DNA from 3 places in the Solwaraspora sp. WMMD937 genome. Region 1 is predicted to be linked to each of the others. Evidence: riboswitches for the same ligand, from Rfam matches in the RefSeq annotation. Region 1 holds a riboswitch; each other region holds the start of a gene.
The links. Region 1 has a riboswitch for cyclic di-AMP ahead of O7621_RS07970 (hypothetical protein). Riboswitches for the same ligand answer to the same signal wherever they lie in the genome.

Region 1 (7,721 bases):
GAAACCGAGCCGGCCGACCGGAGATCAGGTTAGATTGGCTGCGTGCTCGGTCTACCCGCTCATGTGACCGCCTGCCTGTTCGACCTCGATGGGGTGTTGACTCAGACCGCGAAAGTGCACAACGCGGCGTGGGAGGAAATCTTCAACACCTTCCTCCGCGCCCGCGCCGACGAGACCGGCGAGCCGTTCCAGCCATTCGATCCGGGCGCCGACTACAGCCGGTACGTCGACGGTCGGCCACGAGCCGACGGGGTGCGTTCCTTCCTCGCCTCGCGAGGCGTTGAGCTTCCCGAGGGGTCGGCGGACGACCCCCCGGAGGCCGACACCGTGTACGGCATCGGCACCCGGAAGAACGAGGTGCTGCTGCGACGCATCGCCGAAGACGGGGTGCAGGTCTACGACGGTTCATTGGCCTACCTTCATGCTGCCCGTTGGGTCGGGCTGCACCGGGCCGTCGTCTCGGCCAGCGCCAACTGCCGGGACGTGCTGATCGCGGCGGGGATTGAGGAGTTGGTCGAGGTGCGGGTAGACGGGGTGATCGCGCGCGAAAAGGGCCTGCGGGGCAAGCCGGAACCGGACACGTTTCTGGCCGCTGCCGCGCAGCTCGGCGTCGAGCCGGGCAACGCCGCGGTGTTCGAGGACGCGCTGGCCGGCGTGACGGCGGCGCGTGCGGGGGAGTTCGGCTGTGTCATCGGTGTCGACCGGGTCGGCATCGGTGACGAGCTGCTCGCCAACGGTGCCGACATCGTGGTGAGCGATCTGGGGGAGTTGCTGGTCGGAGCCGAACGGTGATCCGGGAGCGGGCCTACCCGGTGGAGCCCTGGCACGTGCGGGAGACCCGGCTCGACTTCGACATCCTGGCCCAGTCGGAGTCGGTCTTCGCCCTCGCGAACGGGCACGTCGGTTTCCGCGGCAACCTGGACGAGGGCGAACCGCACGGGCTGCCCGGCACCTACCTCAACTCGTTCTACGAGTTGCGGCCGCTGCCGTACGCCGAAGCCGGCTACGGCTTCCCCGAGTCCGGCCAGACGCTGGTCAACGTCACCAACGGCAAACCGATCCGGCTGCTGATCGACGACGAGCCGTTCGACGTGCGCTACGGCGACCTGCTCTCCCACGAGCGGGTGCTCGACCTGCGGGCCGGTCTGCTGGACCGCCGGCTGGAGTGGCGCTCGCCGGCCGGGCGTACCGCCCGGGTCCGCAGCACCCGGCTGGTGTCGTTCACCCAACGGGCGGTCGCGGCGATCTGCTTCGAGGTGGAGGCGGTCGACGAGCCGTTGCGCATCATCGTGCAGTCCGAGCTGGTCGCCAACGAGGAGCTGCCGGCACAGAGCAAGGACCCGCGCGTCGCCGCGGTGCTGGAGACGCCGCTGCAGGCCGAGGAGCGGCTGGTGCAGCCCGACGGCGGGCTGCTCATCCACCGGACCAAGGCCAGCGGGCTGCGGATGGCGGCGGCGATGGGGCACGAGATCGACGGCCCCGGCGAGGTCTCGGTCAGCACCGAGGGTTTCGACGACTGGGTCCGGACCACCGTCTCCTGCCTGCTGGAGCCGGGGCAGCGGCTGCGGATGGTGAAGCTGCTGACGTACGGCTGGTCCAGCCAGCGCTCGTTGCCGGCGCTGCGCGACCAGGTCGGCGCGGCGTTGGCCGGCGCCCGGATCTCCAGCTGGGAAGGGCTCTGCGCCGAGCAGCGCAAGTACCTCGACGACTTCTGGGGCCACTCGGACGTGCGGGTGGACGGCGACCCGGAGATCCAGCAGGCGGTCCGGTTCGGGCTGTTCCACGTGCTGCAGGCCGGTGCCCGAGCCGAGCAGCGGCCGATCGCGGCGAAAGGGCTGACCGGCCCGGGGTACGACGGGCATGCCTTCTGGGACACCGAGATGTTCGTGCTGCCGGTGCTGACCTACACCCAGCCGGGGGCGGTCGCCTCGGTGCTGCGCTGGCGGCACTCGACCCTGGACCAGGCGCGGGAGCGGGCCCGGATGCTCGGGCTCAACGGGGCGGCGTTCCCGTGGCGGACCATCCGCGGCCAGGAGTGCTCGGCGTACTGGCCGGCCGGCACGGCCGCGTTCCACGTGGCGGCCGACATCGCCGACGCGGTCCGGCGGTACGTGCACGCCACCGGGGACGTCGAGTTCGAGCGGGAGATCGGCCTGGAACTGCTGGTGGAGACCGCTCGGTTGTGGCGTTCGCTGGGCCACCACGACCGGCACGGCCGGTTCCACATCGACGGGGTGACCGGGCCGGACGAGTACACCGCCGTGGTCGACGACAACATCTACACCAACCTGATGGCGCAGCGGAACCTGCTGACCGCTGCCGACTGCGCGCTGCGCTACGCCGACCGGGCCTGGGTGCTCGGCGTCGACGACGAGGAGACCGCGGCCTGGCGGGACGCGGCGCTGTCGATGCACGTCCCGTACGACGACGAGCTGGGCGTGCACCCGCAGTCGGCCGGGTTCACCCGGCACCAGGAGTGGGACTTCGCCGGCACCCCGCAGGACCACTATCCGCTGCTGCTGCACTACCCGTACTTCGATCTGTACCGCAAGCAGGTGGTCAAGCAGGCCGACCTGGCGCTGGCGATGCACTGGCGGGGCGACGCGTTCACCGAGGAGGAGAAGGCCCGCAACTTCGCCTACTACGAGCGGCGTACGGTGCGGGACTCGTCGTTGTCGGCGTGCACCCAGTCGGTGATCGCCGCGGAGACCGGCCATCTGGAGCTCGCCCACGACTACATGGGTGAGGCCGCGTTGATGGACCTGCACGACATCAACCGCAACACCCGCGACGGCATCCACGTGGCCGCCCTGGCCGGGGCGTGGCTCGCGCTGGTCGCCGGCTTCGGGGGGATGCGTGACCACGGCGGGGAGCTGGCCTTCGCTCCCCGGTTGCCGCAGCGGATCAACCGGCTGGAGTTCGCCATGATGTGGCGGGGCCTGCGGCTGCGGGTGGCGGTCCAACACGACGAGGTGACCTATTCGCTGCGTGACGTCGACCCGAACGCCACCGTTGACCTCACTCACCACGGCGAGCCGATCACGGTGGCTGCGGACAAGCCGGTCACCCGGGCGATCCCGCCGGCCAATCCGGTCGGTCCGCCGCCGCAGCAGCCGACCGGCCGGTCACCGGTACGCCGGTCGGCGCGTACCGGCTGACGGCGCGTACCGGCTGACAGTTTCTTCGCGCGGTGCCGGCCCGGCCCGGCACCGCGCGAAGCGAGGTCAGGTGGTCACAGCAGGGACAGGTGTACGTGGTTGGTGTGGTCGCTGTTCGGGTCGCCGCCGGCACCGCTGTACGAACTCCAACCGGTGGTCGGTGACCAGAACTGGCGGTACCAGATGACGTAGAGGATGCCCAGCTTGTCGGCGTTGCGGACCAGGAAGGCGGTCAGGTTGTTGCCGTACAGCCGGTCGTCGCCGAAGGCGTCGCCGCCGAACCCCTGCTGCTGGGCGGAGAAGTCGCAGGCCCGCCCCTTGGGGTGCTCGAACGGCCCACCGGGGCGGAAGCAGGAGACGAAGCGGGTGAAGCCGGCCTTCTTCGCTTCGTTCAGCGCGTGCATGGTGCGCGGCGTGATGCAGCCGCTCGTGGTGGGGTCGTCCAGACTGCACGACTGGGACGGCCAGGAACCGTCCGAGTTACGCGGCGCCTGGGCGGCGACCGGCGAGGTGGCCGAGACGAACCCGTTGGTGGCGACCGCGCCGACCAGTTGGAGGGCCTTTTCGGCCTCTTTCTTCTGTCGGGCCATCGCCTCGAGTTGCTGTTCCTCGCGGGCCACTTCGGCGTCGATCGCGGCGACCGCCCGGGCGGCCTGTTCGCGGGCCTCGTTGAGCTGCCGAATCCGCTTGTTGTCGTGCATGGCGATCATGTCCAGGCCTTCGGCGCGTTCCAGCAACGCGTCCGGGTCTGCGCTGTTGAGCAGGACCATCACCGGGGTGATCCGACCGAGGCGGTACGAGTTGGAGGCGACCTGGCCGATCTGTGGGGTCAGCGCCGCTATCCGCTCCTCGACCTTTTCCAACTCGAGGTTGAGCTTCAACTGGCGTTTGCGGGACTCGTCGACCGCCGCCTTGGCTTCGACGAAGCCTCGGCCGGTCGATTCGAGCACTTCGCTGAGCAGTGGCGGGGCGCCTTCGTCGTCCGGATCCTGAGCGGCGGCCGGCGACGCTACGACGAAGCCGGCGAGCAGGGCGGCGACGGCGGCGAGCGCCGCAGCCGTCGGAATCCGCCGGCGGAGGGGTGCGGTCATCCTGTTCCTTTCCTTGGCCGCCGACCGAGTTAGCTGACGGGTTCGGGACGGAACGATCCCTACCGCTGGCGCGGATTCACCCCGGTGGAAACGTGGTTCCCCGGCTCACCCCGGAGGGTGATTGGGCGGCGGTCACCGCCGGCACCGGTGGGCGCCGCCTGGCGGAGACCGCCGGCAAGCTTACCGGATCGGTCACCGGCATCAACACCTCGACAATCCTGACTGAGCTGGAAAAATCCGTTACCAGGCAACGACTTTCGGTGATGTCCACTTTCTGCGTCCGGCGGCGTACGACAAGTCGTCAGGGGCCGGGATATCGCTGCGCCGAGGTTAGCGGCTGACTACAGTGCGTATGAGGAAAAGCGGGAAAGTCGTAGCGTCGGACGGATCCTCGGTGAGAGATGACGATTCCCCGGTCGGGCCGCCGGACGCCGACAGCGTGGTGGTGATCGGCCTCGGCCGGTTCGGTGGTCAGGTCGCCCAGTCTCTGCTCCGCCTCGGCCACGACGTGCTGGGTATCGACGAGCATCCCAAACGGGTGCACCGCTGGTCCGAGCGGCTGCCGAGGGTGGTCGAGGCGGATTCGACCGATGACCGGGCGTTGCGCCAGTGTGGCGTCGCCGACTACCCCCGCGCGGTGGTCGGCATCGGCTCGGACGTCGAGGCAAGCATCCTCACCGTGGTGGCGCTGACCGAACTGGGTGTCCCGGAGGTCTGGGCAAAGGCGATCACCGCCAAGCACGGCCGGATCCTCGCCTCAGTCGGCGCGCACCATGTGATCTTTCCGGAGGCGGCGATGGGTGACCGGGTGGCCCACCTGCTGGCCAGTCGGATGCTCGACTTCATCGAGTTCGACGACGGGTTCGCCATCGCCAAGGTCTGCGCCCCGCCGGACGCCGCCGGCCGGACGTTGGCCGAGTCCCGGCTACGTCAGCGGTACGGCATTACGGTGGTCGGGATCAAGGAGCGGGACCAGCAGCTGAGGTACGCGGGACCTGAGACGTTGATCCCGCCGGATGCGCTGCTGATCGTCGCCGGGGCGACCACGGCGGTTCAGCAGTTCGGCCGGTGAACATGGGCGTGACCGCCTCATCACACCTTCATTTCGTGAGCTGATCAGCCGCTGGACTTTCGCAAACTCGTGACTCAGGCTACAGTCCCTGCATGGGAGCGCTTCCATCGATGGATGTGCCCCCGTTGAAGTAGTCGACGCGTGGCGCGGCGATGGCGACATCACCGTGTCAACCGCACAGCTCCCCGGGCTGGCGGCGGGCCAAGCCCGGACTCCGCCGCCAGCCCGCGCACCACCTGTCGAGAGGAGGTGGAACCAGAGCCACTCGCGTGGCCCGGCTCCCGCGCGTCACGCACGACCTGGACGCCAGACCGCTCGTGCGTGTTTAGCAACTGATGGTGGGGACGGGGGTTGCCCTCCCCGTCCCCACGCTAGTCCTCGATTGTTACGGCGGGGAATCGCCGACAAGTCAGGACCGCGACGCCGGTCTGTCCGACAGCGCTGCCCAGCCTGCCGATGCATCGGCAGGCTTCGTTGTATATTAGGGCCTGGCCAGTGGCTGGGCCGCCGCGCCCGGTCTGCGGTGACGATCGGCCCGGGCCCTTCCGTCGTCCCGCAAGGGTTCGAGGCTCGTCGATAGGTAGTGGGCAAGCTCACAGTCGGTCGATCAGCTGGTCGCGACCGGACGACCCGGTCACGCGCCGCCGGCGCGGTGGTGCCCGGCTAGCTACTCGGCGAGCAACCCGCCACCGACGAACTTCCTGCTCAACGGCGACCGGTGCACGTCCTCGGGTGGACCCCTCGTCAAAGACGCGCTGGTGACGGCGGCTTGCTAGCCTCGCCCGCATGCGGGTGCTGGTGGTCGAGGACGACCCCGAGGTACGCAGCGCCGTCGTCACCGCGCTGCGCTCCGGCGGATTCGCCGTCGACCAGGCGGCCGACTGGAGCCAGGCCGACCTGAGCATGAGCATCAACGACTACGACTGCCTGGTGCTCGACCGGATCCTCCCGGAAGGCGACTCACTGCACCAGCTCGGCCACCGACGGCGGGCCGGGCTCACCACACCGGCCCTGGTGCTCACCGCGCTGGACAGCGCCGGGGATCGGATCGCCGGCTTCCAGGCCGGTGTCGACGACTACGTGGTGAAGCCCTTCGTCACCGCCGAACTGGTGCTGCGGGTCCGGGCGCTCTGCCGACGCCGCGGCGCCACCACCCCGCCGCTGCTGCGGGTGGCGGATCTGGAGGTCGACGCCGCCCGCCGGGAGGTGCGCCGCGCCGGCGTCCTACTGACGCTCACCCGCAAGGAGTTCGCCGTCCTGGAGATGCTGCTGGTCCGGCGCCCAGCGGTGGTCAGCCGGAGCGACCTGTTCGAACACTGCTGGGACGAGCTCGCCGACCCCAGCTCGAACGTGGTGGACGCGGTGGTCGCCCAGCTGCGCCGCAAGCTCGGCGAGCCGCAGCTGATCCACACCGTACGCGGGGTCGGCTACCGGGTTGGCGGGGCGCCGCCGTGACCGCCGGCCGAATCGGCGGGGCGCCGTCGTGAACCGCCGCGACCGGCGGGGCGGCAAGCCGCTGCAGACCGCCGACCGGCTGCGCAACCTGCGGATCCGGATCACGCTGCTGGTGATGGCGATCAACGTGGTCGGCCTGGCCGGAATGGGCGCCGTCGCGCTGCTGGTCGACGGGCGGCAGCGCGACGAGGTGGTCGCCGCCGAGCTGCGGCGTACCGCCAGCACCGCCGCCGCCCTGCTCTACTACGAGTCCGGGGCGCTGCAGCTCGACAAACTGTTCGACAACGCGGTCGCCAACGGCACCACCGCCGTCTACGTCTACGAGGCTGGCCGAACCGACCTCAGCCTGGTCTTCGCGTACCCGGCCCGGCTGCCGGTCGTCCCGCCGGACAACCTGCTCGCACCGGCCCGGACGGTCTGGACCTCCGGCACCGAGCTCGCCGGTGGGGTCGGCGACACCGCCGGTACCCCCACCCCGCTGCTCGCCGTGCCGTTCCAGCACGCCGTCACCGGGGCGGTGGCCGGCGCCGTCGTGGTGCTCGGCGACACCGGGCCGGCCGAGACCGCCAACCGGCGGCTGGCCCTGGCCCTGGTCGCCGGCGGCGTCAGCTTCACCGCGCTGGCCTGCGCCGGCGGTTACCTGCTCGCCCGCCGCGGCACCGAGCCCATCGCCGACGCGCTCAACCAGCAGGAACGGTTCGTCGCCGACGCCGCGCACGAGCTGCGCACCCCGTTGACCGTGATCCGTGCGGTCTCCGAGACCGCGCTGGCCGAGCCGCAGCGCCGCCCGGCGGCGCTGCGCCAGGTGGTGCGCTCCGCCGACCGGCTCGCCGACTCGGTCTCCGTCCTGCTCACCCGGGCCCAGCTCGTCGCCGGCCTGCGCGACCTGCGCCGCGAGCCGTTTCGCCTGGACCAACTGGCCGAGGAGGTGCTGACCGACACCGT
Region 2 (7,721 bases), 750 kb from region 1:
TACGCCTCGTCGTCACTCTCCTCCGGCGGGAACGAGTGCAGCGCGTACCGACCGTCCCGCTCCAGGTCACGCCGCTTCGGCGAGTCGATGATGAAGCAGAACAACCCACTGTCGGTGATCACCGGGGAGACCGGGTGCACCCGGGGACCACCGTCGGCTCGGACGGTGGCGAGGTAGCCGAGGCCGGGACCGTACTGCTGCATGAGGAGTCGGATCGCCGTGGCCAGGCGGGGCTCGTCGGCTGCGAACTCGGACCAGGTTGCCATGCGGTGATTCTATCGAACATGTGTACGAAGAGATAGTGGGATCGCCCGGCCACGCCGATCCGGGTACGTTCCGGCCAGGACACCGACCGCACGGTCACACCGGCCGCACGGTCGCTATCGTGTGACGATGCTCCTCTCCGACCGGGACATCGTCGCGGAGACCAAGTCCGGCGGCCTCTCCCTCGAGCCGTTCGAATCCTCGCTCATCCAGCCGTCGAGCATCGATGTCCGGCTCGACCGGTATTTCCGGGTCTTCAACAACCACCTGTACACCCACATCGACCCGGCCACCCGGCAGGACGATCTGACGTCCCAGGTCGAGGTGCCCAGCGGCGACCCGTTCGTCCTGCACCCCGGTGAGTTCGTCCTTGCCTCCACGCTCGAGGTCGTCTCGCTCGGCGACGGCCTGGCCGCCCGGCTGGAGGGCAAGTCGAGCCTGGGTCGGCTGGGCCTGTTGACCCACTCCACCGCCGGCTTCATCGACCCCGGCTTCTCCGGCCACGTGACGCTGGAGTTGTCCAACGTGGCGAACCTGCCGATCAAGCTCTGGCCCGGGATGAGGATCGGGCAGTTGTGCATCTTCCGGCTCTCGTCGCCGTCGGAGCATCCGTACGGGTCGGCGGTCTACGGATCCCGGTACCAGGGCCAGCGTGGGCCCACTCCGAGCCGGTCCTGGCAGCGGTGGCGCACCTGGCCGACCAGCTGAACCGGCTGGGCTGTCGGAGAGCCGGCGCACCGGCGACGGGGAGGCGAAAGGCGCCCTCCCAAGCCGGGGGGAGACATGGGAGGGCGCCTTTCCGGTGGCCGGTGCTGCCGCTTGACGGGGGGATCAGCGACACGCGCCAGGCCATGGGGAGGAGTGAGGTCTAGCCGGGCCTGCCGTAACTGTGCACACTCGAACCGATCTTGCGCATCTGCACCGGTTCGCCCGCCTGGGAGGCGTGCACGATCCAGCCGTCACCCACGTACATGCCGACGTGGGAGAGCCCGCTGTAGTAGAAGATGAGGTCACCGGGGCGCAGCTGGTCCCGGCTCACATTGGCGGTCACCTGACGCTGCCGGGCCGCGTTGTGTGGCAGTGAGACACCCGCCTGCCCCCAGGCGGCCAGGGTGAGACCCGAACAGTCGTAGCTGCCCGGTCCCGCTGAACCCCACACGTACGGCTTGCCGATCTGCGCACAGGCGAAGGTGACCGCCTTGCCGGCCGCACCGCCGGGGTAGGTCGCCGGGCAGGGCGCGGGACGCAGCGAGCCGAGGGTGTTGGTCGAGCCGTACGCCTCCAGGCGCAGGTCCTGCAACCGGTCAACCTCGGCGTCGATCTCCTTGGCCTTCGCCGCCAGCTGAGCCTCGGTGCTGGTCAGCTCGATGATCAAATCGTCCAGCGGAGCCTTCTTCGCGGCGTACTCGTTCTTGAGGTCGACGACAGCCTGCACGTCGCGGGCCTGCCGCCGGGCGAACTGGTCCAGCAGCTCGAGCTGGTCGGCGAGGTGGGTCGGCTTGCCGTTGGTCAGGATCGCGTTGAAGACCGACGGACTACCACCCTTGTACGACCGGGCGGCGAACTCGCTGACCCGGTCCATCGCCAGGTCGATCTGGATCTGCAGCGGCTTGATCTTCTTCTGCAGTTCGTCCGCCTGCTTCTTCTTGGCGGCGAGGTCTTGCCGTACGGCGTTGTGCCGTTCGATCGTCGGTTCGAGCTCGGCCCAGACCTCGTCGATCTGCGACTCGATCTCGGCGACGGTGGGCTGCGCCTGCGCCGGCGCCGCGACCAGCAGCAGACCGACGCCGGTGGTGGCGGCGATCAACGTGGTGAGTATTCGGCCAGGGTCGTGCGGCGGTTTTCGCCGATGGTCGCGGCCGGACCACCGGAGGTATCGCCGAGGGGCGCTCGTAGCCACCGGACTCCTTCTCCCCAGACCGCCTACCGGGTTAGCTGACGGGTTCGGGCGGAAAGGAGACGCCCTACCGCAGGTGGCCTGCGGATTCACCCCGAGAGTGCCGTGGGTCCCCGGCTCGCCGTCAGACGGCGATTAGGCGGTGTCAGGCCGAGGTCAACCCGGTTGGTTGACGTCCTCCCGACTCGACGATCCCCAAGGGTAGAGAGCGGTGTTCTCGCTACGCAAGCGAAAACATGGACTATCTCATTGAGTACGCAGACGATTGCGTATCGTGCATAGGCTGCCATCGTTCAAGCGTTCGAATTCTGCCGGGCGGACCGGCCCGTTCATACCGGTCCGCCCGTACGTTCGGCCGACCAACGCGCGCCACTCAGATTGCCTCGGCGGGCTGGCTGACCTGCTGCGATCAGCCGACCCGCTTGAAACCGGCGAGCGGCATGTTGTCGATGTTCTCCATCTGCACAGGCTGACCCGCGCGGGGAGCGTGCACCATCAGGCCATTACCGATGTAGATCCCCACGTGATGCAGATCACTGAAGAAGAATACGAGATCGCCGGGCTTGGCGTTGGCGCGGCTGACCGAACTGCCCTGATTCCACTGAGTTCCGGTGTAATGCGTGAGGCTGACACCGGCACTTGCCCAGGCGTACTGGGTCAGGCCGGAACAGTCGAAGGCGTTCGGCCCGGTGGCACCCCAGACGTACGGCTTACCGAGCTGTGCGCACGCGGTGCGGACCGCAGTTCCGGCGGCTCCGCCGACCGACACCGCCGGGCACGGGCCGGAGGCACCGGATCCGCCGGTGTAGCCGGTGGACTGGTACGCGGCGTTTCGCGCCCGTTCCAGGCGCTTGATCTCGGCGTCGATGGTCTTGCGCTGCTCGGCGAGCGTCTTGTCCTGTGCCTGCTGCTTCGTGATCAACTCGTCCAGCGTCTGCCGTTCAGCGAGATAGCGGTCGCGGGTCTCCAGAACGGCGGTGATCTTTTCCTGCCGACGCTTGGAGATCCGGTCCAGCACCACGAGCTGATCCGCCAGGCTGGTCGGTGATCCGGTCCGGAGGAGGGCGTTCAGCTCGCTCGACGGCCCGGTCCGGTAATAGCGGTTGGCCACCTCACCGATCTCGTCCGCCGCCAGGTTGGCCTGCAGCGACAGCGGGCGGATCTTCTCGTCGAGCGCAGCCGCCTTCTTCTCGTTGGCCTTGAGCTCGCTGTGCACCTTGTTGTACTGCTCGATGACCGGTTCCAGTTTCAGCCACTGGGCGTCCAACTCGGCTTCGATCTCAGCCAGCGTCGGCTCGGCGTGGGCCGGAACAGCCGGGATGACCAACGCAATTACGGCGAGCAACAGGGTGATCGCACTACGCCGCAAGAGCCGTAAAGGCCGATGCTCTCCGCATCGATTTCGGGACCCACTGTGACGATGGATGTGCGAGTTTACGAGCGCACGTGCCATTGGCAGCGACTCCTTCAATGGTTCGATCGCTGGGGCCTCACGGGCGGGGGTACGGAGGCCGACATCCGCAGCGGTCGGTGCATCACCTTATTGGAAAGCGCGGTGTTCGTTCAAGACCGCCTGCCGCCTCTGCTTCCCCGAAGCAACCGCTTCTCCTGCGGTCACCGGTCTGGGCGGTTAGCATGATGACATGGAATCGCTCAGCCTCGCGGAGGAGCTGGTCCTGCTCAGCTATGACGATTCCGGGACCGCGACCGTCGCTTCCCCAGAGCTCGACTACGCCGTCGCCGGGGCGGTGTTGTGCGACCTCGCCGTCGGCGGCCAGATTGCGATTGACGCAGACGGCCGGGTGCTGACCGACGACGATCCCGCCGGCGGGTACGCACCCGGCGATGCCCGGGGTCGAGGCCACGGTCGGGAGTTGCTCGACCAGGTCCGGACCAGGATTCAGGCCGAGCCTGGCCGCGCGACCCGCGACTGGGTGGTCGATCTGTCCCACGGTGTAGTCGACGAGGTACTCAACGGGCTGGTCGTCTCGGGGGTGCTCCGCCGGGAACGGGACCGGGTGCTCTGGGTGCTGCCCCGGCCCAAATTCGCTCCGCCGGACGGCGGCGAACCGCCCGCCGAGACGGAGACCCGGCGACGGCTGGCCGCCGCCGAGCGCGGCGCCGGACCGGTCGGACCACGTACCGCCGCGTTGGCCTGCCTGCTGAACGCACTCGACGTACCGAACGTCGCTGTTGCACAGCCCTTGGACGCGCGGCGCCGGCCGCCCGCAGTGCTCGGGCCGGCAGCCTGGCCGATCGCTGCGACCACCGACGTCGTCGCCGGGTACCGGGCGACGGTCGCCCGCAGCGTCTTCGCCGCTACCGATGTCGCGACTGGCAGCTAGCTGACCTTGGTAGGTGACGGCGCGAACCGCCGCCACAGCAACCGGACCACGCCGCCGCCGACCGCCCCGATCAGCGCCCCGGTCGCGTTGTTGACCCAGTCGTAGCCGACACACTCACGGCCGACGCCGAGCACGGCCTGGCCTACTTCGACGACGACTGGGGCCAGCAGGAGCAGCCCGGTGGCCAGCGCCGGCCGGCGGACCGCCAGCACCGTGCAGAACGCCAGTGGTACGAACATCGCCACGTTGCCGACCCGTTCGCCGAGCGAGTCGACGGTGACCAGCCCGGACCACAGCACCGCCGGATCGGTGAGCGACCGGAGGCACGCGGCGAAGACCTGGCCGTCCGGGCCGGAAACGGAGACCCCGGGGGCGAGCGGTACACCGGACCCGGTCGGTGCCGGTGGCAGGGTGAGCGCGGCGATCGCGGCAGCGCTGAGAAGCATCCCGAGCGTCGGCCAGCGCGCCCAGCCGAGCCGTACGGCGAGCGGCCGGTGCACCAGCAGGCTCACGCCGGCCAGCACCGCGAGGGTGAGGAACGGCCAGGGCTGGGCGAGGAACTCGCGGGCCCAACCCAGCACCCGCTTCTCCCTACTCCTCGGCCGACGATGACGCCGACGATGCTACCGCCGGCTTGACCGACCTGAGCAGCACCGTCGCCACATCGACGACCTCGACGTTCTCGTCCGCCGCGCCGCTGGACTGCTTGCCGGTGACCCCGTCGCCGAGCATGGTGTAGCAGAACGGGCAACCGACCGCGATGGTCTGGGCACCGGTGGAGAGCGCCTCCTCGACCCGGTCGACGTTGACCCGTTTGCCGATCCGCTCCTCCATCCACATCCTCGCCCCGCCGGCACCGCAGCAGAACGAGCGTTCGGAGTTGCGTGGCATCTCCCGCAGCTGGGCCGCGTCGCCGCCCGCCCCGGCACCTGCGGTCAACGCGGCACCGAGCACTTCCCGGGGCGGGCTGAACACCCGGTTGTGCCGGCCCAGGTAGCACGGGTCGTGGTAGGTCAACCCACCGTCGACCGGGGTGACCGGGGTGAGCTTGCCGGCGGCGACCAGGTGGGCCAGCAGCTGGGTGTGATGGACGACGTCGAAGTGGCCGCCGAGCTGGCCGTACTCGTTGCCGAGGGTGTTGAAGCAGTGCGGGCAGGTCGCGACGATCTTGCGTCTCGCCGGCTCCCGGTCGCCGAACGCCTCGTTGAGGGTCTCGACGTTCTGCTGGGCCAGCATCTGGAAGACGAACTCGTTGCCGATCCGGCGGGCCGGGTCGCCGGTGCAGGTCTCGCCCTCGCCGAGGATGGCGAAGTCGACGCCGGCTTCGTGCAGCAGGGTCGCCACCGCGCGGGTGGTCTTCTTGGCCCGGTCCTCGAACGCGCCGGCGCAGCCGACCCAGAACAGGTACTCGAAGTCGTCCACCTCGCCGACTCGGGGAACCTCGAAGTCGAGACCTTTGGTCCAGTCCTCCCGGGTGTTCGGCGGAGCACCCCACGGGTTGCCCTTGTTCTCCAGGTTGCGCAGCATCACGCCGGCCTCGCTGGGGAAGCTCGACTCGATCAGCACCTGGTAGCGGCGCATGTCGACGATGTGGTCGACGTGTTCGATGTCCACCGGGCACTGCTCCACGCAGGCCCCGCAGGTGGTGCACGACCAGAGCACGTCCGGGTCGATGACGCCGCCGTCGTCGGCACCGCCGATCAGCGGGCGGTCGGCCTCGGCCAGCGCCAGGGCGTCGACCTTGGCGAGTTGTTCGGCCGTGCCCTTCTCCTCGCCGGTGAGGTCCTTGCCGCCGCCGGCGAGCAGGTACGGCGCCTTGGCGTAGGCGTGGTCGCGCAGCGACAGCACGAGCAGCTTCGGCGACAGCGGCTTGCCGGTGTTCCAGGCCGGGCACTGCGACTGGCAGCGGCCACACTCCGTACAGGTGGTGAAGTCGAGCAGGCCCTTCCAGCTGAACTGTTCGACCTGGGCGACGCCGAACTGATCGGACTCCGGGTCGGCCTCTTCGAAGTCGAGCGGCTTGCCGTCGCTCATCATCGGCCGCAGCGCGCCGAGGCCGGAGTTGGGCCGGCCGGGGTCCCGCTTGAAGTAGATGTTGAAGAAGGCGGCGAACCGGTGCCAGGCCACTCCCATGGTCAGTGTCAGCGCGATGACGATCAACCAGGTCATCGAGATGAGGATCTTGATCAGGGCGGTGATGCTGATCGCCGACTCGGAGCCGGGCAGGACGGCCCCGAGCGCGTGGCTCACCGGGGTGGCCCAGACCGGGAAGTCGAAGTGGTCGGTGGCCACCCGGAAGCCGCGGATGAGGAACCCGCAGATCAGTACGGCGAGCACGACGGCTTCGACGAAGTAGCCCTGCCACATCGTCGAGCCGGTGAACCGTGACCGGCCACCGGTCCGGGTCGGCCGGTTCGCCAACCGGATCCCGATGAGCACGCCGATACCCAGCATGCCGAGGATCGAGATGAGCTCGGTGACCAGCCCGTACAGCAGCCAACCGCCGATCACCGGAATGCCGCCGCCGGCGTCGACCACCTCGAAGTACGCCTCCAGCACGAGGATGGAGAGCACGATGAAGGCGACCATGACGAACCAGTGGGCCGCCCCGACGACGCTCCATTTGAGCATCCGGGTGTGGCCGAGGGTCTCGCTCAGCATCACCTTCGCCCGGGTGGCCGGGTCACCGGTGCGGTGCGGGTCGGCCTTGCCGAGTCGGATGATCGAGACGAACTGCCAGACCGCCCGGCCGGCGAGCACCACCGCGACGGCGGTGACGATGGCGGCGACCACCGTGGTGACGATCTGGACCGTACCCATTCGTTGGCCCTTCGGTGTGCTGCGGACGAGCGGCAGAGTGACCGGAAGGCCGGCCACGGAGCTTCAGCCTACCGCCAGGTTACCCATGGGTAATGTGACGAGCGTCGCACCGGACCGGCGCCCGGTACTCGCCACCCTATGGCAGCGTCGCCGCCGCGCCGCCGCCCGGCCCCCGACATAACAGCAGGTCGGCCGGCATCCTCGTGGACACCGACCGACCGTGGCGGCGCTGGTGGGCCGACTGCGGACCGACTGTGAACGGGTCAGCGCCAGCGGGAGAGCAGGATCAGCGAACTCACCATGGCACCGAACCCGATCGCCAGGTTCCAGTAGCCCCAGGAGGCGACCGGGTAGGCGGTCTCCGACAGGTAGTAGACGACCAGCCAGCCGATGCC
Region 3 (7,721 bases), 1.3 Mb from region 1:
GACGGCTTGCGACGGCGGTCGGGGACCGCCGGGCGGCGCTGGCTGCCGCGCAGCGGTAGCCAGCAGCGCTCGGCTGCGGCCAGGCTGCGGAGCCTGGCCGCAGCCGGCGCACCGGCCGGCCCCGGGCGGACTCAGCGGCCGCCCCGGGCGGAGTCAGCGGGTGGCCCGGGCACCGGGGGCGTCGGGTCAGCGGGTCGCGCGACCCGGGGCGTCGGTCGGCCGGTGGCCGGCCACCCGCGCGGCGATCCAGACGAAGAACACCGCCAGCGCGACCTGGATCGCGTGTCGCAGCCAGTCGATCCCGGCGGTCTCGCCGATGCCCAGCCAGGCGGCGATCACTCCGCCGAGCAGGGCGGCGGCGATTCCGACGCCGATGGTCAGCCAGACTGAGATGTTCTGCCGGCCGGGTAGCAGCAGACGTCCCAGAGCGCCAATGATCGCGCCAGCGACGAGCGCCCACAAGATGGTGCCGATCATGAGTCCACCTCCTGGCCCGAGCGTAGGTGCCCGGATCGGACCGAGAGGGCGGAACGCCGACGGTCGGCAGGATGAACCCGGCGGTCCGGTCGGTACGTGGAGCGTCGTTTGCCGTGCCGCGTGCGGGGTAGCAGGCGGAGGTGACCGATGAGACGTCCAAGGCCGAGCTGTACGCACTGCTCGACGACATCTACCTCGGCAAGGAACGGGTGAGCCGGGCCGAGATCGCCCGCCGGGCGGTCGCCGCCGAGCTACCCGCTCACCTGCTGACCAGGATCAATGCCCTGCCGGAAGGCGAATACGCCCAGGACGAGGCGGAAGAGGTCCTGCATTCATCTACGGAAGGTGCCTGATCACCAATGGAAGAGCACCAGAACCGGCCAACCGCCGCACTCGGCCAGGCCCCGGACGGCCAGCCACCCGAGGACGACCCGGACTTCGCCGGCGAGCACGACGACACGGCGGTCTCCCACGACATCATCGAAGGGACCGACCGGGACCGGGAGCCTGAGACACCCCGCGGCTGGTCCGGGATGGAGAAGCCCGGGTTCACCGCCGACTGACAGGCAACCGCGTCACGGGCTGACCGTCAACCGGCGTTGAGGTTGTCGGTGACCGCCCGGACCAGGCTGGTCAGCGTCTCGTCGGCGAGCCGAGTCAGTTGCTCGTGCGGCAGGTCGGAGTCCAGCTCCAGGCGCAGCATTGCACCGCCCGCCTGCACCGGGTACACCTGCACGACGACCGTCCACGGGCCGCCGGCCGTCGACCACCGGGCCTGCAGGTGGTCGCCGTGGGCTGGTTCCGCCGGCACCTGGCGCAGCGGCCCCGGCAACCAGGCAGCCCTGCGGTCGGGGTCGGTCGCGGTGCCGAACGCCACCTCAGGGGGCGCGGAGACACCGCGTTCGGCGTACGCGGGCACGACTCACTCCCCGTGCCGCAACCGGGCGGCATCGACCTCTCGGCCCGGGTGCCGGGTCAGGTACTCGGTCTCCAGATCGGCGGTGCGGTGCAGATGGTTGGCCAGCGCTGCGTCGGTGCCGTGCCGCAGCGTGTCCAGCCGGGTCCGGTGCAGGCTGCCGATCTCGCGGAGCAGTTCGTCGTCGGCCAGCTCGACCGGGTCGATCCCGGTTTCGTCAACCGTGTCGACCCACGTCTCGGCTCCCGGTTCGGGCGGGTCCGACCAGGTTCGGGTGGCACCACCGGGCGGGTGGTCCGGGCGGGGCTCGAAGGGCCGACCGGCCGCCGCCGGGGAGTAGCTGCCGTACCGCGCTGAATCCGTCATCTCCGGCCTCCGGGGAGTCGACGAGGCATTACCGTCGTAGGGTTCCCCGGCCGGTCGGCGGCAAACACCGGGCGCCGGCCTCCGGGCAACCTCGCACCTGACTACGACGGCTCGTCGGAGAAGCCGACGGGCGGCCGGTACGCTTCCCTGCATGCGGCAGCTGTGGACCCCGGTGTGGATCCTGCGGCACCTGGCGGCGGTGGCGCTGGTGGTGGGCTTCCTCGCGCTCGGCTGGTGGCAGATCAGCCGGGCCACCGCCGGCAACACGCTGAGCTGGGCGTATGCGGTGGAATGGCCGATTTTCGCGGCGTTCGTGGTGTTCATCTGGATCCGTGAGATACGGCAGGCACACCGGGCGGTACCCGGCCCGGACAACGGCACACCGGACGACGACTCACCGAGGAGCGGCACACCGGAGAACGGGCCATCGCGGGAGGAGTCGTTCGGCCGACCGGTACGGGTCCGGTCTGCCCCTGGCGTGACCGCCACCCCCGGCCCGGACGACCCGGAGTTGGCCGCGTACAACAACTACCTGGCCTGGCTGAACGCGAACCCGCACGCCAGGGCCGGCGACTACCCGGGCTGACCGGAAAGAGAGAAGGACGGACGACAGTGTCAGGTGCACTCACCCGGTACCGGCTGATCGCGTACGTGGTCGGCGTGGTGCTGATCCTGCTGATGGTGATCGGCATGCCGTTGAAGTACCTGTTCGACCGGGCCGTCGTGGTCGAGACGGTCGGGCCGGCGCACGGGTTCCTCTACATGGTCTATCTGGTCGCCGCGTTCGACCTGGCCCGGCGGGCCAACTGGTCACTCGGCCGGATCCTGGCGATCATGCTGGCCGGGACGGTGCCGTTCGTGTCGTTCTACGCCGAGCGGGTGGTCAGCCGCTGGGCGAGCGAGCAACCGCGTACCGAGCCGGACAAGGTGTTCACCGGCTGACACCGGGCGGGCGGTGACCGGTTGACGGCACCCCGGCCGGGCCGGCACCGGCGTCGGGCCGACCCGGCCGGGGCGTACGGCCGACGTTGTCGGCGGCCGTGGAGCCGAGCCTCGTGCGGCGTCGGATCAACCCTTCGTGTGGCCGCCGGAGCTGGACGGCGCAGCGGACAGCCCGGCGACGAATGCCGACCAGGCGGCTGGCGAGAATTCCAGGTGCACTCCGGGGTCGGTGGAGTTGCGCACCCCGACCGCCGGCCCGATCTCGGCTACCTCGACGCAGGTCGTCGCCTCGCAGCGGCGGCTCTTACGCCACGCCGGACCGGCAGTGCTGATCACAGTCACCTAAACTCCTTAATAAGGATAAATCGGTAAATTTGCCATCAGAGCACGCAGGCAATCGGGCGGACTGTACCAGTTCTCGATCTTGCCGACGCGACTGGGCGACACCGCGAAACCCGGTGAAACCGCCGTCCGGACCATGCGGAGGGGCCGGCCGTCCTTAGCAGACCTGACGACGGCGGTGTAGCGTGCAACAGGGTGGCAACCAGCCAGGTAGCACTCTGCAAGGCACTCTCCCGGAGCGTTTCCATGCCTGCCCGACACCAGGGCCCGACCATCGGGCGTCGCCGGCTGCGTGCGGCGCTACGCCGGGCACGCGATGCCGCGGCGCTGACCCAGGACTACGTCGCCGCTCAAATGGACTGGTCGCTGTCGAAGCTGATCCGGATCGAGTCGGGGTCGGTCAGCATCTCGACCAACGACGTCAAGGCTTTGCTGGACCTGTACGGCGTACGCGACCAGCAGCAGGTGCAGGAGCTCGTCGAGTTGGCCCGGGCGGCACGACGGCGCGCCTGGTGGAGCGGCTATAAGGACCGGGTGCCGGCCGCCTACGCGGCCTACATCGGGCTGGAGGCGGAAGCGTCGGCACTGCGCTACTTCCAGCCGATCAGCTTCCCCGGTCTGCTGCAGACCGAGGAGTACGCCCGCGCGGTGATCCCGGCCGACGGCCCGCACCATGTACCGGCGGCCGAGATCGAAGGGCGGGTGCAGATCCGGCTGGCCCGCCAGCACGAGGTGCTCTTCGGCGCCGATCCGCCGCAGATCGAGGTGATCATCGACGAGGCTGCACTGCGCCGGATGACCGGCGGCCCGCGGGTACTGCGCGAGCAGCTCCAGCACGTGGCGAAGATGTCGGCGGCACCTCATGTCACGGTCCGGGTGCTGCCGTTCGCCGCCGGAAGCAACACGGTGCTCGGGCCGTTCGTCATCCTGCACTTCGCCGACCAGGCCGACGCTGACGTGGTGTACGTGGAGAGCGCTCTGGTCGAGGAGGTCATCGACCGGGCCGACGAGGTCCGGCCGTACCAGCATGTCTTCGACCGACTACGGGCAGAATCCCTGTCACCGGCCGACTCGGTGGCGATGCTGCACGACCTCGCCCGTCGACTGGACGGGCGAGACGCGGGCTGATCGACGTCGACCAGCCCGCTGGCGACCGCAGCGGCGGTCGGACCCGCTCACCGCTGGTCGGGCACCCACGGTTCGATGGTGACCGGCTCGGACAGACCGGCCAGCCGGGACATTTCCCGGGCCCGCATCAACGCCCGGCTCACCTGGCCGTACTGGCGTTCGTCGTCGGTGCTGAACAGCAGCAACAGCAGTCCCTGGTGACGGCCCCAGAGTTCGTACGCCCGCGGCCGCAACCGGTCGCCGAGCCAGGCCACCGTCACCGGCACGAACGCGGCCGCCAGCATGGCGAGGTAGGCCCCAGCACTGACCTCGTCCAGCCCCCGGGTGTAGCCGACGGTCACCGCGACCGCCGCCAGGGTCAGGGCGGTCACCGCGATCACCCGGCCGGTGAGCCGGTCGCGGGCGCCTCGTGCGGTCCGGAGTTCGGTGAGGTCGCGGACGGCGAACCGCCGGCCGGCCACGACGAACCAGTCACCGGTCACGCAGATGCCGGGCTGCCGGTAGAAGGTCCGTCCGACACTGGAGCCGGACTGTGCGGGTACCGGGGAACCGCGTCGGGGTGGGGTCTGGCGAGTAGCACGCATAGCTGCCTCCGAAGGGCTCGTGCGGCGCTGACCTTGCGGGTCCATTGTGCGAACAGCAAGCTACTCGATGGAAGGTAGTCATTCTGCCACCTAGCAGAATGACGTACGGCAGGCCGCGTCCTGGATGGCGAACCAGACCTTTTGCGCCCATTTATCCCGATAGCTTACTGACGACAACCGCGTAGACCGACTAATGACGCATTATTCGCAATTGATCAGGCGCTGTCCAAGGACAACGCGCCGGAGTCAACCAGTCACCCGAGGGCAATAGGAATGTTGCCCAGAGCAGCCAACCGTCACATCAAGTAACTGTCAACGGCCTCCGGCCAGTTCCATGCCACGGATCACGATCGCAGCACTTTCCTGGTCGCAACCCTTGCGGCTAAGTTGGATCGGCTGGTCCGGTCGCCAGTCGCCGGGAAGCGGTGACGCCGGTCCAGTGCCGCCGAATCGCCGTCCCGAGATTATCTGACATTACAAACAGTAATCTCACGGTTGCGATCCGGGGACCCATCGGCAACTGGGGTGAATCCGCGGTTCACCGCGGTAGGGCGAACTTCCCGCCCGAATCCGTCAGCTAACCCGGTAGGCGGCTAGGAAGAAGGGTTCTGCGTTCTTGTCAACAGCGCGGATTCTGCTGCGCACCCTGATGCTGGCCGGCGTAAGCCTCGGCCTGGTGGTACCGGCGACCGCCGCGACCGCCCAGCCGACGGTCAGCGAACTCACGCAGCAGATCGACAAGGAATCCGAAGAGCTGGCCAAGGTCGTCGAGTCGTACAACCGGCTCAGGGAGGAGGCCAAGGCCACCCGGGCGGCGGCCGAGGAGATCGACGCCAAGCTCGGCCCGCTGCAAGCCGAACTCGCGGCAGCGCAGACCGAGGTCGGTCAGATCGCGGTCAACGCGTACAAGACCGGCGGGTTGAGCACCGCGACCGCCCTGCTCGACGGCACCTCCGGCAGCTTCATCCACCGGCTCGGCACCCTGGACCACCTGGCCCGGGACCGGCAGCAGCGACTCAGCGAGTTCACCAGCACCCAACTGACCTACCTGGCCGAGCAGGAGAAGCTGCAGGCGGCCCTGAAGAAGCAGGACGCCCAGGTCAAGGAGCTCGCTGACCGCAAGAAGAGCATCGAAGCGGACATCGACGAGCTGATGGACAAGCGGGAACGGGCCTACGGTGCCGCGAGCGAGACCGGCTCGTCGTACACCGGAACCGTCCCGTCGGTGTCCGGTGCCGCCGGCTCGGTCGTCGAGTTTGCGTACGGAGCCATCGGCAAGCCGTACGTCTGGGCTGCCAGCGGCCCGAACGGTTACGACTGCTCGGGCCTGACGCTTGCCGCGTGGCGTACCGCCGGCAAGAGCCTGCCGCACAACGCGGCGATGCAGTGGGACGTGGTCGCGAAGATCAACCGTGGCGCACTGCAGCCCGGTGACCTGGTGTTCTACAACGGTCTCGCCCACGTCGGCCTGTACGTGGGCGGCGGCCAGGTGATCCACGCACCCACCTTCGGCCGCACCGTCGAGCTGGCCAGCGTGGACATGATGCCGCCGTACGGCTACGGCCGGGTCCGCTGACCCGGTCGCTCGCCCGACGAACTGACGACGGCCCGGCATCCGCGCTTGCGGATGCCGGGCCGTCGTCAGTTCGTCGGTGGGTTGTCAGTTCATCGGCGGATCAGGTCGCCTGCCGCCGATTCGTCAGGCCGCCTGCAGCCCTTCCGCCCGGGCCAGCTCCCGCAGCCGGCCCAGTGCCTGGATCTCCAGCTGCCGGATGCGCTCCCGGGACAGCGAGAAGCGCGAAGCGACCTCGGTCAGCGAGTGCTCTCGCCCGTCCTCCAAGCCGTACCGGGCCCGCATGATGCCGGCGGACCGGTCGTCCAGGTGGTTGAGCAGGCCCTCGATCCGCTGCCGCTCCAACCCGGTGAGCACGATGTCCTCCGGCGACGGTGCGTCACTGTCGGCCACCAGGTCGCCCAGGTTGGTATCGCCGTCGTCGCCGACCGGGGTGTCCAGCGACACCGTGTCCTGCGACCACCGCACCAGCTCGTGCACCCGCTCGACCGGCACGCCGAGCGAGGCGGCGATCTGCTCCGGCTCCGGGTCCGAACCGAGCTCGCGGGTCAACTGGCGGGCTACGTTGCGCATCCGGTTGACGTCCTCGACCAGGTGCACCGGAAGCCGTACGGTCCGCTCCTGCTGGGCGATCGCCCGGCTGATGGCCTGCCGGATCCACCAGGTCGCGTAGGTGGAGAACTTGAAACCACGCTCGTAGTCGAACTTCTCCACCGCGCGGACCAGACCGGTGTTGCCCTCCTGGATCAGGTCCAGCATCGGCATCCCGGACCGGACGTAGCGGCGGGCGATCGACACCACCAGACGCAGGTTGGCCCGGATGAACAGGTCCTTGGCCCGTTCACCCTCGACGACCAGCCGCTCCAGCTCCTCGCGGCTCACCCCGGCCCGCGGCATGCCCTGCTCCAGCAGGTGCTCCGCGTACAGACCGGCCTCGATCGCCTTGGAGAGGTCGACTTCCCGGGCCGCGTCGAGCAGCGGCGTGCGGGAGATCTCATGCAGGTAGACGCCAACGAGGTCCCGCTCCTCGGCTACCTCGTCGGTCCGCAAAGCCATCGTCTTCTCCACGTTGCTCACGGTCCCCTCGTTAACCCCACGTCGTGCCCTGTCACCTGCGATGCGCATCTCCATCAGCCTCTCCCCCGTCACGTCCGCCTCCGATCCGGCGAACCTGATGTGGCAGGCCCCGCCGTATGGCGCCGACACCTGCACAACAGATGAGACGCGTCAGGGATTCCGTCTCGTGAGTCGAAGCTGACACGATTGCCTGAATAATTGCTGTGAACAGGATTGGCGTTTCCTGCCAGGCTCCTCGATCGCCGCGCTGCGTCGGGCCGGCCGACTGCCCGATTCACTGAGGTCGGTGGGGTGTGGCAGGCTCCCAGCACACCAC

Region 2: it holds a riboswitch for cyclic di-AMP, as region 1 does, so the genes downstream of both, O7621_RS04975 (NlpC/P60 family protein) here and O7621_RS07970 (hypothetical protein) in region 1, are expected to answer to the same signal.
Region 3: it holds a riboswitch for cyclic di-AMP, as region 1 does, so the genes downstream of both, O7621_RS13895 (NlpC/P60 family protein) here and O7621_RS07970 (hypothetical protein) in region 1, are expected to answer to the same signal.

Annotation. Positions count from the first base shown of each region.
Region 1 is NZ_CP120738.1:1,871,305-1,879,025, forward strand. Features, by position in the region: gene O7621_RS07960 (beta-phosphoglucomutase family hydrolase) at 43-792, shown strand; gene O7621_RS07965 (glycoside hydrolase family 65 protein) at 789-3,158, shown strand; gene O7621_RS07970 (hypothetical protein) at 3,233-4,249, opposite strand; cyclic di-AMP (ydaO/yuaA leader) riboswitch at 4,252-4,387, opposite strand; gene O7621_RS07975 (TrkA family potassium uptake protein) at 4,644-5,321, shown strand; gene O7621_RS07980 (response regulator transcription factor) at 6,108-6,776, shown strand; gene O7621_RS07985 (HAMP domain-containing sensor histidine kinase) at 6,805-7,721, shown strand, end outside.
Region 2 is NZ_CP120738.1:1,123,384-1,131,104, forward strand. Features, by position in the region: gene O7621_RS04965 (pyridoxamine 5'-phosphate oxidase family protein) at 1-266, opposite strand, end outside; gene dcd (dCTP deaminase) at 394-972, shown strand; gene O7621_RS04975 (NlpC/P60 family protein) at 1,133-2,071, opposite strand; cyclic di-AMP (ydaO/yuaA leader) riboswitch at 2,170-2,313, opposite strand; gene O7621_RS04980 (NlpC/P60 family protein) at 2,571-3,614, opposite strand; gene O7621_RS04985 (GPP34 family phosphoprotein) at 3,805-4,506, shown strand; gene O7621_RS04990 (VanZ family protein) at 4,503-5,087, opposite strand; gene O7621_RS04995 (heterodisulfide reductase-related iron-sulfur binding cluster) at 5,098-7,326, opposite strand; gene O7621_RS05000 (cell division protein CrgA) at 7,590-7,721, opposite strand, start outside.
Region 3 is NZ_CP120738.1:3,196,080-3,203,800, reverse strand. Features, by position in the region: gene O7621_RS13950 (3-deoxy-7-phosphoheptulonate synthase) at 1-59, shown strand, start outside; gene O7621_RS13945 (GlsB/YeaQ/YmgE family stress response membrane protein) at 187-477, opposite strand; gene O7621_RS13940 (hypothetical protein) at 618-830, shown strand; gene O7621_RS13935 (hypothetical protein) at 837-1,040, shown strand; gene O7621_RS13930 (hypothetical protein) at 1,067-1,396, opposite strand; gene O7621_RS13925 (DUF6158 family protein) at 1,400-1,759, opposite strand; gene O7621_RS13920 (hypothetical protein) at 1,911-2,345, shown strand; gene O7621_RS13915 (DUF3817 domain-containing protein) at 2,372-2,701, shown strand; gene O7621_RS13910 (DUF397 domain-containing protein) at 2,828-3,043, opposite strand; gene O7621_RS13905 (DUF5753 domain-containing protein) at 3,290-4,171, shown strand; gene O7621_RS13900 (DUF6232 family protein) at 4,219-4,755, opposite strand; cyclic di-AMP (ydaO/yuaA leader) riboswitch at 5,227-5,361, shown strand; gene O7621_RS13895 (NlpC/P60 family protein) at 5,405-6,331, shown strand; gene O7621_RS13890 (sigma-70 family RNA polymerase sigma factor) at 6,455-7,453, opposite strand.